One region of the Priestia aryabhattai genome, then DNA from elsewhere that is predicted to be linked to it. Evidence: predicted binding sites of a transcription regulator. Region 1 holds the regulator's gene; each other region holds the start of a gene.
What was found. Region 1 encodes LexA, which represses DNA repair genes until DNA is damaged. Its sites were predicted from a motif close to CGAACATATGTTCG; they were not measured.

Region 1 (4,415 bases):
CGTGGTTTGGAGAACCAAATCCGATTGTTGTTTTTACTTCAATTAGCGTTGGGCGTGTTAAATCGCCTTTTGCTTCTTCGATTGCATTTGCAATCGCTGTCAAGTCATTGCCGTCTTCAACGCGGATTACTTGCCATCCGTAAGCTTTGAAACGATCTTCTACGTTCTCAGAGAACGAGCGATCTAAATCTCCGTCTAAAGAAATATCATTTGAATCGTATAAAACAACTAAGCGTCCTAATTTTAAGTGTGCCGCTAATGAAGCTGCTTCAGCAGATACACCTTCCATTAAGTCTCCGTCACCACAGATACCATACGTAAAGTGGTCTACAATTTCTAAACCTTCTTTGTTGTATGTTTCAGCTAAATGACGTTCTGCCATTGCTTTACCAACAGCCATTGCAATACCTTGTCCTAGTGGGCCAGTTGTTGCATCAACACCTGCTGTATGACCGAACTCCGGATGGCCTGGTGTTTTACTTCCCCATTGACGGAAGTTTTTAAGGTCTTCAATTGATAAGTCATATCCAGCTAAATGAAGCAAGCTGTATAATAGTGCTGATCCGTGTCCTGCTGATAATACAAAACGATCACGGTTGAACCAGTTTGGATTCTTTGGATTGATGTTCATAAATTTTGTCCACAATGTATATGCCATTGGAGCAGCTCCCATTGGCATACCTGGGTGACCTGAATTTGCTTTTTCAATCGCATCGATTGATAAAGTACGAATTGTTGCAATCGAAAGATCTTCAATACGTTGTGTCATACTCTTCATTCCTTTCAAAACTATGTACATATGTTATCATACTAATGATTTGCTTATTTGTACAATACTTGAACCAAAAAAATTTCTACTTTTACAGTTTTTGTGCGCCTTATTAAAAATATACAAAAAACTAGAGAGAACACTCCCTCTAGTTTTACTAGAACATCTTAGTGAAGACGCTTCTTTTTACTCTCTTTTAACTTCTTAGGCGTAACATCTTTACCTTCTTCGTCCACAACTTTAATCGTATGAAGGTGATTTGTCATAGATTGTCGGAAAACTTTTAAATATTCCTGACGTAGCTCTTGCTGTTCTTTCGCTTCAGATTCTGTCAAACCTTCAGTCTTTGCCTTTTTTGAAAGAGCATTAATACGAGCAAGTTTATCTTTTGATAGCATATAAAACCTATCTCCTTATAATCAATAATTAAAATTACCGAGCAGTTCCGGCAACATGTAGTCATCTTACTAAATCTCTTTCGTTTTATCAAGAGATTGAGCACTCTCTTTATACTCTTGATAGCGACGATGTACCGTCGCTTTTGAAATATTATAACCAAAACCTTTTAGCGTAACTGAAATTTCAGCAAAGGTTAAGCCGTTATGACGCAGGCGTACAATTTCTTCAATCGGCGCTTCTTTTTTTTCTCTTCCCGAGTTAACTCCTTGATTTTTTAAATTTTGCTGCGGACGATAACCGTTTTCTACGGCTCTTTTCATTCCTCTTTTAATTTTAGCATTATGTAATTTCCGCTGATGCTCTTCCACTAAGCTAATAATATCTAACACCATCGAATCAGATTCTGAAAGCTGAAGCTGACCTTGATGACTAATCGTATAGATCGTGGCGTTTTCTTTATGAAAAGCATGAAGCAGCGCAATTCGGGCATTTCCTCTGCCTAATCGTGTTTCATCTTGAATGAGCAGCACAGATATTTTCTCTTCTTTCATTGTATGAAGAACATCCAAAATACCCTCTCTGTCTACATCATATCCGCTTGCTTTTTCCATTACGACTTTTTTTACGTCTAGATGGTGAAGATCAGCAAGCTTTTTTAATTCTTCTTGCTGGCGCTGTAAAGATGTTTCTTGGGTTTTTTTATTCGTACTGACACGGCAATAAATAATGGCGTCCACTTTTATCACGACCTTTTCGGCTTCTAACAATATTCAGGAACGGCCGTTACACACTACTGTTCAATTGCCACTTGATTATGCAACTCTTTTTTTAAAACAGGAATATATAATTTATCTCCAGGAGATAAAGACTGGGCAGTATCTGAATTTAAATTATTGACGTCTTCAACCCATTTGACAAATTCATTGGCGGTCAAATGATGGTGATTATGATACTTGTTAGACAATTCCCAAAGCGTATCTCCTTTTGTAATAGTAACCGTTGAATATTTGTCTAAATCTACTTTATCTGCTCCTAAAACCAGCGTCAATACATATGTAAGTACAGCGATAACTGCAAAAAAAATAGCGTAATGTTTCATAGAATGTAAGAATTGTTGCATATTATGATCCCCCTATCAGAATATATGTTCTTATTTTATTGAGAACATTTGTTTCTGTCAATGGAATTCTTCGAACTTATGTTTGTATATTGACACATCACGTGGTATAATTCACCTAAAGAATAGCTAAAATCGAGGTGAAAAATATGAAGCTATCAAAACGTCAACAAGACATACTAGATTTTATTAAGCACGAAGTAAAATTAAAAGGTTATCCGCCTTCTGTTCGTGAGATTGGGGAAGCAGTAGGATTAGCCTCTAGCTCCACTGTACACGGGCATTTAGCTCGTTTGGAAAGCAAAGGGTTAATTCGCAGAGATCCAACAAAACCAAGAGCAATTGAAGTTCTTCAACTAGACGAAGTAAACATCCCTAAAAGCAATGTCATTAATGTTCCTGTTATCGGTAAAGTAACAGCGGGTCTTCCTATAACAGCCATTGAAAATGTGGAAGAATATTTCCCTCTTCCAGATAAATTCGTCTCTCCAGATGATCATGTATTTATGCTTGAAATTATGGGAGAAAGTATGATTGAAGCAGGTATTCTAGATGGCGATATGGTAATCGTACGTCAGCAGCAAACAGCTAACAATGGAGATATTGTGGTGGCTATGACCGAAGATAATGAAGCAACGGTCAAACGTTTCTTTAAAGAAGAAAATTTTGTTCGTTTACAGCCTGAAAATTCAACGATGGCGCCTATTATTCTTCGCCACGTAACGATTTTAGGAAAAGTAACTGGTGTATATCGCACGATTCACTAATAACACACTGTATGTAAAACCAACTAATCATGATGTTAGTTGGTTTTTTTACGTTTGTTTTCTAAAAAAATTGGCATATTATAAATGATACGTTGAATCATTGCAAGCAGGTAGAACAGTTTTTCTAAAACTCATTGTAACTTTTACTCTCTATCTGCACTTCCTCGACTTCTAAAAGGAAATACAACCGACCATCAGAAGGATGTAGTTTATGACCAATACACCAAGGAAAACAGAACCATTTCAAACCATTATGCCTACTAAAGCAATGAACATGTTTCTTTTCCCTTTTTCTTTTGATCGAAAAAATAAAGAGCAGCTTGTTCATGCACTGGAAGCAAATTTGTTCGAGTTTTTTTCCATTCAAAATAAACATTTAGAAAAAGAATACTACGGAGAACAATATTACGTATCTCATGATAGCTTGGATCAATATTTTCTTCCTTACATTGAATGTATTCTATTTCCTGATTCGTGCGAAAAAGAAGGGTTGTTTCGATTTTCAAAAAAAATAGACCATACCGTTACGTTACACACTTCCTCCACCACCGTGTCTAGCAACGTGCTATCTGTAGATGTTTTTTTATGTCCTTTTGAAATTGGCGTCATGACCATTCGCACTGAGATGAGCCATAATCATTACACCTATGATGATATTTTAGAATTCATGAATCATTTTCGTGTATTAGAACCGAAGCTTGCTGAAGAGTATGGATCCACCATTACCTATGAACATCATCACTATAGCAAAGTACAAGATTATATTTTTTCACAGCTCGCACCATTTTTGAACGAACACATCAAAAAAGAAGCCAAACGTGAAAAGCACATCGGGAGCCTTCCTTATTTTATCGATGAACGGATGTTTGTATTAAGTTATGTAACGGTAAATCAAGAGCAAGAGATTAACTCCGCAACTTTATTTCGTACGGGACAGCTAAATAGCTATACACCTCACGGGAAACCGTTTATCTCTGCACACAATCATGAGTATATTAAAACGTATAATACCAAACACGTGTATTCAAGATGGGCTCCTGAAACCTATTACGTCATAACAGACCATGTGTTTTCGTGTATTTCTAAATCGACAGACTCTAAAACAGATCAGCTTTTAATGAATCATCTATTTGGCCAACATTACTATAATTTATTTTTACATTTTTTCTATAAAATCGTGCTGTTAAAACTATCTTATGAGTATTCTCAGCTTACGTTTCATAAAGATTCAGAGGGCATTGAACGACTAATCCGCTCTATTACCGTGTTTTCAGGTAAATATTTATTTTTAGAAATCAGCTCTCGCACAGAAGGTCAAGAGTTTTCTGTGCTGTTTAAGAAAATCTTTCACATCAATTCTCTT
Region 2 (4,415 bases), on a different contig from region 1:
TGAATAGTTTATAATCATCAGACAATTATACTGTGATATAGTTATAAGTGAGACAGAAAAAGGTGTGTTCTTAGGTCGCACCTGAATTTTTTTACTACGTAAGCAGGAGCGCCTACATCTTTTTACAAATATAGGGGATGAGGAAGGTTATAATGAGCAACGTACAGAAAAAAACAGACGTTATCTTAATTGGTGCCGGAGTCATGAGCGCAACTTTGGGATCATTACTCAAAGAGTTAGCACCTGAATGGGACATTAAAGTATTTGAAAAACTCGCAGACGCAGGGGAAGAAAGCTCGAACGAATGGAATAATGCAGGGACGGGCCATTCTGCGCTGTGCGAACTAAACTATACATCAGAAAAAGCTGATGGATCTATAGATATAACGAAAGCGATACGAATTAACGAGCAGTTTCAGCTTTCAAGACAGTTTTGGTCTTATCTTGTAAGCAGTAAGTTGATTCGCAATCCGCAAGATTTTATCATGCCAATTCCGCATATGAGTTTGGTACAAGGGGAAAAAAATGTATCGTTTCTGAAAAAGCGTTTTGAAGCGCTATCAAACAATCCGTTGTTTCAAGGAATGGAGTATTCCGATAGTCCTGAAAAACTAAAAGAATGGATTCCGTTAATCATGAAGGGGCGTACGTCAAAAGAACCGATTGCAGCAACTAAAATTGATTCGGGAACAGACGTAAACTTCGGCGCTTTAACACGCATGTTGTTTGACCACCTGAAGAATAAAGGCGTTAATGTGCACTACAAACGAAGTGTAAAAGATATCAAACGCAAGGACGGTATGTGGGAAGTAAAAGTCGCCGATGTAGACAGCGGCAAAGTTGAATACCACACGGCAAAGTTCATCTTTATCGGAGGCGGAGGCGGAAGCTTGCCTTTACTTCAAAAAACAGGTATTCCTGAATCCAAGCATATTGGAGGATTCCCGGTAAGCGGATTATTTATGGTATGCAATAACCCTGAAGTGATTGCGCAGCATCACGGGAAAGTATACGGAAAAGCCAAAGTCGGAGCTCCGCCAATGTCGGTTCCACACCTTGATACACGTTATATTGATAACAAAAAGACGCTGTTGTTTGGTCCGTTTGCCGGTTTTTCGCCTAAGTTCTTAAAAACAGGTTCAAACTTGGATTTAATCAGTTCTGTAAAGCCGAATAATATTTTAACAATGCTAGCAGCAGGCGTCAAAGAAATGGCGTTAACGAAATACTTAATTCAGCAAGTGCTGTTATCAAATGAAAAACGTGTGGAAGAACTGCGTGAGTTTATCCCGAACGCTAAAAGCGAAGACTGGGATATCGTCGTAGCGGGGCAACGTGTGCAAGTAATCAAAGACACGGAAGCCGGCGGAAAAGGAACGCTTCAGTTTGGTACCGAAGTCGTAAGTGCCGCTGATGGTTCTGTTGCTGCACTTCTTGGAGCTTCTCCGGGTGCGTCAACAGCTGTTCACGTTATGCTTGAAGTATTGGAAAAATGCTTCCCGCAAAACATGAACAAATGGGAGCCAAAAATAAAAGAAATGATTCCTTCCTATGGAATGTCACTAGTTGATCACCCAGACTTCTTTAACGAAATCCATGCTTCTACATCACAGACGCTTGGTTTGATTAAAAAAGAGTCCGTTTATAGCTGATAATTTTAAATACATGTTGCCGTAACAAACAGCACATGTGTATGTGAAGAAATCTACAGGTGTGCACAAACACCACCTTTTCTTGAGGTGGTGTTTTAATGGCGTTTATATGTAGATTTGCCTCAAATTCGTTCCTCAGCTAGTAGTTAAGAGCGGTATTGATTACTTCCAGGCTGAAGTTTTAAGTGTTTCCACGCCGCAATCGCATCATCACGGCTTTTTCCTTTATTTTTCGGATCATTAAAAAAGTCGCGGATAAAGCGGTTGTACTCAAACTGAGGCGCAATTTCTTTTTGATAGAAAGGCTGCTTTTTTCGCTCTTCTTCCTCATACCAAGCCTCTACCACGTCTCGATAGGTTTTCCCTGTATTTTCTTTAAAATAGTTTTGAATATATGTTGAGAAATGAAACGTAGGATGAATGGCTTCTTTAAAAAATGCCCGTACTTCTTGACTGCAGCGGTGATTTTCCGTAATGACGGTATCTAATGTTAGCGGAGCTTGCGTTTTAGAGGAAGAGCGTCTTTTAGAAGGTGCTTTTGAGTGTTGAGTGTCACCGGTTGTTAGAAACACTTCAATTCTTTTTGACAGTTCCATTTTAGATCCGGACGGGCTCATGTTGTTTTCTCGGCAAAATTGCTGCAGCTCGGTTTTTAGCCAGTAAAAGTCCGTAAAGTCGTTGATAGGTAAGTCTTTTGTAAGTTCAGGTCTCATTGTTTTCACCTCCATATATTTACAAAAATAATTATAGAACATTTGTTCCTGTTGGTCAATTGTTTTTAAAGTAATATGAATGAATTTCTTTGATATTTCTTCTTTGCATTTCTCACGTGCCAGTTTACACCTCATATGTTTTTTCACCTCTTATTAAATGAAATAAACGCTGGTAAATTCCTTTATAAAAAGAAGAAAAAGCGTCTAGGCAAGAGGTCTCTTGCAAATTCCAAAATCAAACAATTACAATAATAGAAAGGAGTTGATTACATAATGCTACATAACAAAGTACTTTCTACGATTCTAGGAGGAGCTGTGGGAGACGCTTTAGGTGTTCCGGTTGAGTTTAAAAAGCGCGATTCATTTCGGATCACGACTATGACCGGATACGGTACATACAATCAACCTGAAGGAACATGGTCAGATGATACGTCTTTAACAATGTGCTTGATTAATAATCTAATAGAAAAACAAGATGAATATGATTTAATGCAAAAGTTTGCGAACTATTGGTCGGATGGCTACTGGACGCCATACGGAGAAATGTTTGATATTGGCATCGCAACAAGCGAAGCGATTCGCCGCTATAAAGGCGGGCTTCCTAAAGAAGAGTGGGGAGGAAGCGCTGAGTACGACAACGGAAACGGAGCGCTTATGCGTATTGCCCCGCTTGCGTTTACACTATGTCAGGAACCTAGCTTTACAAAAAGAAAAGAAGAAATAGAAAGAATTGCTCACGTCACGCACCGCCACGTGCGTTCTACTCTTGGCTGTATTATATATGTGGAACTGCTCATTCGTCTTCTTCACGGAGATCAGCCCTTAGAAGCATATGAAAAAGCGATAAATCTCTGTCAAAAGCAGTTAACAGGGACGGAGTATGAACACGAATTTTCTGCGTATGAACGAGTATTAAACCTAAGCTTGCCACAAGCAGCGAGAAATGAAATTCAATCAACAGGATACGTCGTCAGCTCGCTAGAAGCATCGCTTTGGTCTTTTCTTCAAAGCGACGATTACGAAGAAGCTGTACTTACTGCTGTAAATTTAGGAGAAGACACAGACACAATAGGCTTCATTACAGGTACTCTAGCAGGAATGTATTATCAACTGGATGGTATTCCCGAAGAGTGGATTTGTAAGCTTGCTAAAAAAGAAGAGTTGATAGGAACTTGTAAGAGATTTGCAGATGTGTGTGTATGAAAAAGACAGTGCACACAAGATGTATCTCGTGAAAAGGTTAGGTAAGGAGTGTTTTTTTTTGAAAAAGATTTTTCTCATAGCTAGTATCTTGATTATCGTATTCGCTGGAGTATATACATTTGTTAAAGTGAGTGCGTCATTGGAGGCTAAAGCTGCTGGTTTTGCTAAGAACAAAAAAGTTCAGCTAATTTCTATAGGTAATAAGAGCTCCCTAGGAGATATTTAAATAGAACAAGTCCGCATAAACGGAAACAAAACACTCAAATACGTAAAAATACAAGTAAGCAATGATAAAAAAGGGTTAATTCTTGGAGACTTTGCTAGCGAAGAAACAAAAGGCTATACGTTTAAGAACCTACAAAGTGTGAAGCTGCAGCCGCATACAGGCCATGACGAACAGCTAGAAAGACTGCATAAAGGAAAAGAAAGTAATCAAATATATGCGCTTTCTCTTATAGACAACATAAGTATACAAGAAGTAACCATTTCATACCTCCACCTAGGAGTTTCACATCAGCAGACAATTTCTACGGGTTCACAATAAAAAGAAAAGTGTAAAGTACGATAAGCAGCTTACCTAGATGGGTGAGCTGCTTATCATTTTTTAAGAAGCTACCACAATCCGTTTTGATTTACAATCTCTTTTCTTTTAAATTTAAAGAATATTCAAATAATATTTTTCCTTTGATAACGGAAAAATATTACGTTTAATTGAAAGCGTTTTCAATATATAGTGAAGGTATCAAGAAAATATCTTAGCAAGATACCTATCTCACTTATGGATGTTAATCAATTACTTATCAAGGGGGAATTGTAAATGAATATTTTACTATGCTGCGCAGCAGGG
Region 3 (4,415 bases), on a different contig from region 1:
AAATCAAAAAATTCGACACGAAGCTAAAGATGCTTATGTCGAATTTTTTGATTAGTTTAATCCGTATTCTTTGATTTTGTTATAAAGGGTGCCGCGTGAAATGCCAAGTAAATCTGCTGCTGCACTTTTGTTTCCATAGGTTTTTTGAAGAGTCTCTTCTATTAGCCTAGCTTCTTGGAGAGAATCTTCTTCTTTTTGAACTTCTGTGAAAGAACTTGCATCCTTCAGATTGTCAGGAAGGTGCGTAAGGGTAATCAACGACTGATCACTTAGAAAAATCATTCTTTCAATCGTATTTCTCAGCTCGCGAATATTGCCTGGCCAATCGTATTGCATAAAGGCTTCGAGAACTTCAGAGCTGATGAAAGGAGCTTTCTTTTTATACTTTTTACTAAATTCCTGTACAAATTGCTGAGTCAATGCTTCGATGTCTTCTTTATGGTCTCGAAGCGGCGGAATAATAATGTTAATGACGGTCAGCAAATAGTAAAGATTTTCATGAAATTCACCGGCCTTTAGCAACTCTTCCAAAGGTGTAGTGGTAGAGGCTACAATTCGGGTTTGGACTTGAATTTCTTCAGTTCCTCCAACGTGATAAAAGGATCGTTCTTCCAAGTAACGGAGAAACGTAACTTGAATTTCAAGAGGCATTTTATCAATTTCTTCAATAAATAACGTTCCGTTATGAGCCTGCTCCAGTTTTCCCGCAATGGTCGTTGGATCTTCTGAAAAGACATCTTTTTGATGACCAAAGAGCTCAATTTCCAGGAGTCCAGATGGAATAGTGGCGCAATTTAAAGATAAAAAAGGTTCTTTATGTTTGGATCCCCCGTAATGAATGGCTTGAGCCAGCATTTCTTTCCCCGAACCAGGTTCTCCTGTTAATAAAATAGGCATATCTGTAGATGCCACTTTTTTGGCAATGTCAACGGCTTGCTTAATTTCAGGACTGATACCCGCAAAAGAAGAAAATGGATTATCTTTCGGAATGAGAAGAGACACATCAATTTCTTCATTTAATCTTACAATATTGGTAATGTCATGTTCGGTTGCAACTCCACCTATGACTCGATTGTTTCTTATAATAGGAGATGCATTGATGAGCACGTGAGTTTGTTCATTAGGACGATGATACGTTCCGCGCACAGGGCGCCCTTCATTTAGAATCGTATGTAGAATGATGGATTCATCTTTGAAATGCTCTCCGATTTTTCTACCAATAATATCATCTCTCTGAATCTTATACGTATGTTCCGCAGCAGTATTCCACAAGATTACATTTCCTTCATTATCGACCGCTGTCACTGCATCATTAATGGTTTCTGCCAATGTATCAAAATAGGAAGCTAATATCTCATTTTGGCTATGCAAATGTGTAATCCACTGTGAAGGTGTTACAAGTCCTATTGTAGTTTCTTGGTTTTCTGCTTGAATGAGGACTGGTCTATTCCAGTTTGTGTTGGCTTGTAAATTGGCTAACGTAGAAGTAGAAGATGAAGGCCAATTTGTATCCGCTATTACTTTTTTAATGGACGATGCCCCGTCATGACCTGTTAAAAGGTATCGTTCATCTTTTTGTATTACATAAAAGGTACTTGCTGTGACTACAACGAAATCATAGTTTGAAAGTTCAGATTTCACTTTAGCTAAAGAAGTTGATTCTTCAACTGTTGTAAAGGAGTTATTTATAAGAACTTGATCAACGCTTGCCATACTAAACCCCTCTCAGTACATATTTTTTATACTGTATCATAATTTAGAAATTGGCGCAAAAGCCTATCCTTTTCAAACAATTAAGCAGCTTACTCTCTTTTATTGTTTTCATCCAAAGAGTTGTATTCCCTTCGAGAAGGGTAGCATAAGAATTTAGTGGGTAATAAAGTAACAGGGTAAAAAATAAAAACAAACAAACACTATATAAGATTAATACTCATTAGTTTCATTTATGAGTATAAAGTGATAAAATACGAATATCAGTTCGTGTTTTCGGTTTTTACATATCGTAATAAAAATAGATAAAACAAGAAAATAGAAACGGAGGCCTTCATTTGAAAGATCAGTTTGAATTAGTATCCCCCTATCAACCGCAAGGTGATCAGCCAAAGGCAATTGAAAAGATTGTGAAAGGAATTAAAGAAGGTAAGCAGCATCAAGTTTTGTTAGGTGCTACAGGAACGGGAAAAACCTTTACCATGTCTAATGTTATTAAGGAAATAAATAAGCCGACATTAATTATGGCTCATAACAAAACGCTTGCTGGTCAATTGTACAGTGAGTTTAAAGAGTTTTTTCCTAATAATGCAGTCGAATACTTTGTCAGTTACTATGATTACTATCAGCCTGAAGCTTATGTACCTCAAACAGATACATTTATTGAAAAAGATGCAAGCATTAATGATGAGATTGATAAACTTCGTCACTCGGCAACTTCTGCTCTTTTTGAACGAAAAGATGTCATTATTATTGCCAGCGTGTCCTGTATTTATGGATTAGGGTCTCCGGAAGAATACAAAGAAATGGTCGTATCTCTTCGAGTAGGAATGGAAAAAGAGCGCAATCAGCTGCTTCGTACGCTAGTGGATGTCCAGTACGAAAGAAACGATATTGACTTCAAGCGTGGAACGTTTCGCGTTCGCGGTGATGTTGTTGAGATTTTTCCTGTCTCTCGAGATGAACACTGTATTCGCGTTGAGTTTTTCGGCGATGAAATTGATCGCATCCGTGAAGTCGACGCCTTAACAGGAGAAATTATTGGAGATCGTGAACACGTGGCTATCTTCCCAGCATCTCACTTCGTCACGAGGGAAGAAAAAATGCGTGTTGCCATTCAAAATATTGAAAAAGAACTAGAAGAACAGCTAGAGAAGTTAAAAGAAGCAGGAAAGCTTTTAGAAGCGCAGCGCTTGGAGCAGCGCACGCGCTATGACCTAGAAATGATGAGAGAAATGGGATTTTGTTCGGGAATCGAGAATTACTCTCGTCATTTAACTCTTCGTCCGGCTGGTTCTACACCTTATACACTGCTGGATTTCTTCCCGGAAGATTTCCTTCTTGTTGTGGATGAATCCCACGTTACAATTCCTCAAGTTAGAGGAATGTATAATGGAGACCAAGCGCGTAAACAAGTGTTGGTGAATCATGGTTTCCGCTTGCCGTCTGCATTAGATAACCGTCCTCTTAAATTTGATGAATTTGAACAGCATATTAAACAAATTGTTCATGTTTCAGCAACACCAGGTCCTTACGAACTTGAGAAGGCACCTGATGTAATTGAACAAATTATTCGCCCAACGGGATTATTAGATCCAAATATTGAAGTTCGACCAATTGAAGGACAGATTGATGATTTAATTGGAGAAATTCACGACCGGATTAAGCGAAATGAACGAGTACTAGTTACGACGTTAACAAAGAAAATGTCTGAGGATTTAACGAACTACTTAAAAGAAATCGGCATCAAAGTTCAATATCTTCACTCTGAAGTGAAAACGCTCGAGCGTATTGAAATTATCCGAGAGCTGCGGCTTGGAAAATACGATGTGCTTATAGGAATTAACTTACTGCGTGAAGGTTTAGATATTCCAGAAGTTTCGCTAGTAACTATATTAGACGCGGATAAAGAAGGATTCTTGCGTTCAGAACGATCGCTTATTCAAACCATTGGACGTGCTGCGCGAAACGCTAATGGACATGTCATTATGTACGCAGATCGCATTACAAACTCTATGGATATTGCGATCAATGAGACCAAGCGTCGTAGAAGTATTCAAGAAGCTTACAATGAAGAGCACGGTATTACGCCGACAACGATTCAAAAAGAAGTTCGAGGCTCAATTCGGGCAACAGTGGTAGCAGAAGATACAGAAACGTACGAAGAAGCACCGGCATTTGATAAGCTCAACAAAAAAGAAAAAGCAAAGCTCATAGAAGAAATGGAACAAGAAATGAAAGAAGCAGCCAAAGCGCTTAACTTTGAACGCGCTGCTGAACTTCGTGACTTGATTCTAGAATTAAAAGCAGAAGGGTGATAAAACATGGCGATGGAAAAAATCGTGGTAAAAGGTGCACGAGCCCACAATTTGAAAAATATTGATATTGAAATCCCGCGGGACAAATTAGTGGTGTTAACAGGGTTATCAGGTTCTGGTAAATCTTCTTTGGCTTTCGATACCATCTATGCAGAAGGACAAAGACGTTATGTTGAATCGCTTTCGGCATACGCAAGACAGTTTTTAGGTCAAATGGATAAGCCGGATGTAGATTCGATCGAAGGGTTGTCGCCTGCTATTTCAATCGATCAAAAAACAACGAGCCGAAACCCTCGTTCAACCGTCGGAACTGTGACCGAAATCTATGATTATTTGCGCCTTTTGTTTGCTCGTGTAGGAAAGCCGATTTGTCCTAATCATGGGATT

Region 2: M3225_RS10400 (DUF6434 domain-containing protein) is a predicted target of LexA. The motif match lies at 2,401-2,414, and genes of this name have one in related genera.
Region 3: uvrB (excinuclease ABC subunit UvrB) is a predicted target of LexA. The motif match lies at 1,968-1,981, and genes of this name have one in related genera.

What each region holds. Positions count from the first base shown of each region.
Region 1 covers NZ_JAMBOQ010000001.1:462,042-466,456, forward strand. The annotation lists gene tkt (transketolase) at 1-769, opposite strand, end outside; gene M3225_RS02425 (DUF896 domain-containing protein) at 937-1,167, opposite strand; gene M3225_RS02430 (YneB family resolvase-like protein) at 1,237-1,905, opposite strand; gene yneA (cell division suppressor protein YneA) at 1,959-2,288, opposite strand; gene lexA (transcriptional repressor LexA) at 2,435-3,052, shown strand; gene M3225_RS02445 (hypothetical protein) at 3,264-4,415, shown strand, end outside.
Region 2 covers NZ_JAMBOQ010000002.1:681,505-685,919, forward strand. The annotation lists gene mqo (malate dehydrogenase (quinone)) at 153-1,652, shown strand; gene M3225_RS10400 (DUF6434 domain-containing protein) at 1,799-2,365, opposite strand; gene M3225_RS10405 (ADP-ribosylglycohydrolase family protein) at 2,636-3,568, shown strand; gene M3225_RS10410 (hypothetical protein) at 3,627-3,794, shown strand; gene M3225_RS10415 (PTS sugar transporter subunit IIB) at 4,386-4,415, shown strand, end outside.
Region 3 covers NZ_JAMBOQ010000005.1:218,203-222,617, forward strand. The annotation lists gene M3225_RS22065 (sigma-54 interaction domain-containing protein) at 52-1,713, opposite strand; gene uvrB (excinuclease ABC subunit UvrB) at 2,049-4,028, shown strand; gene uvrA (excinuclease ABC subunit UvrA) at 4,035-4,415, shown strand, end outside.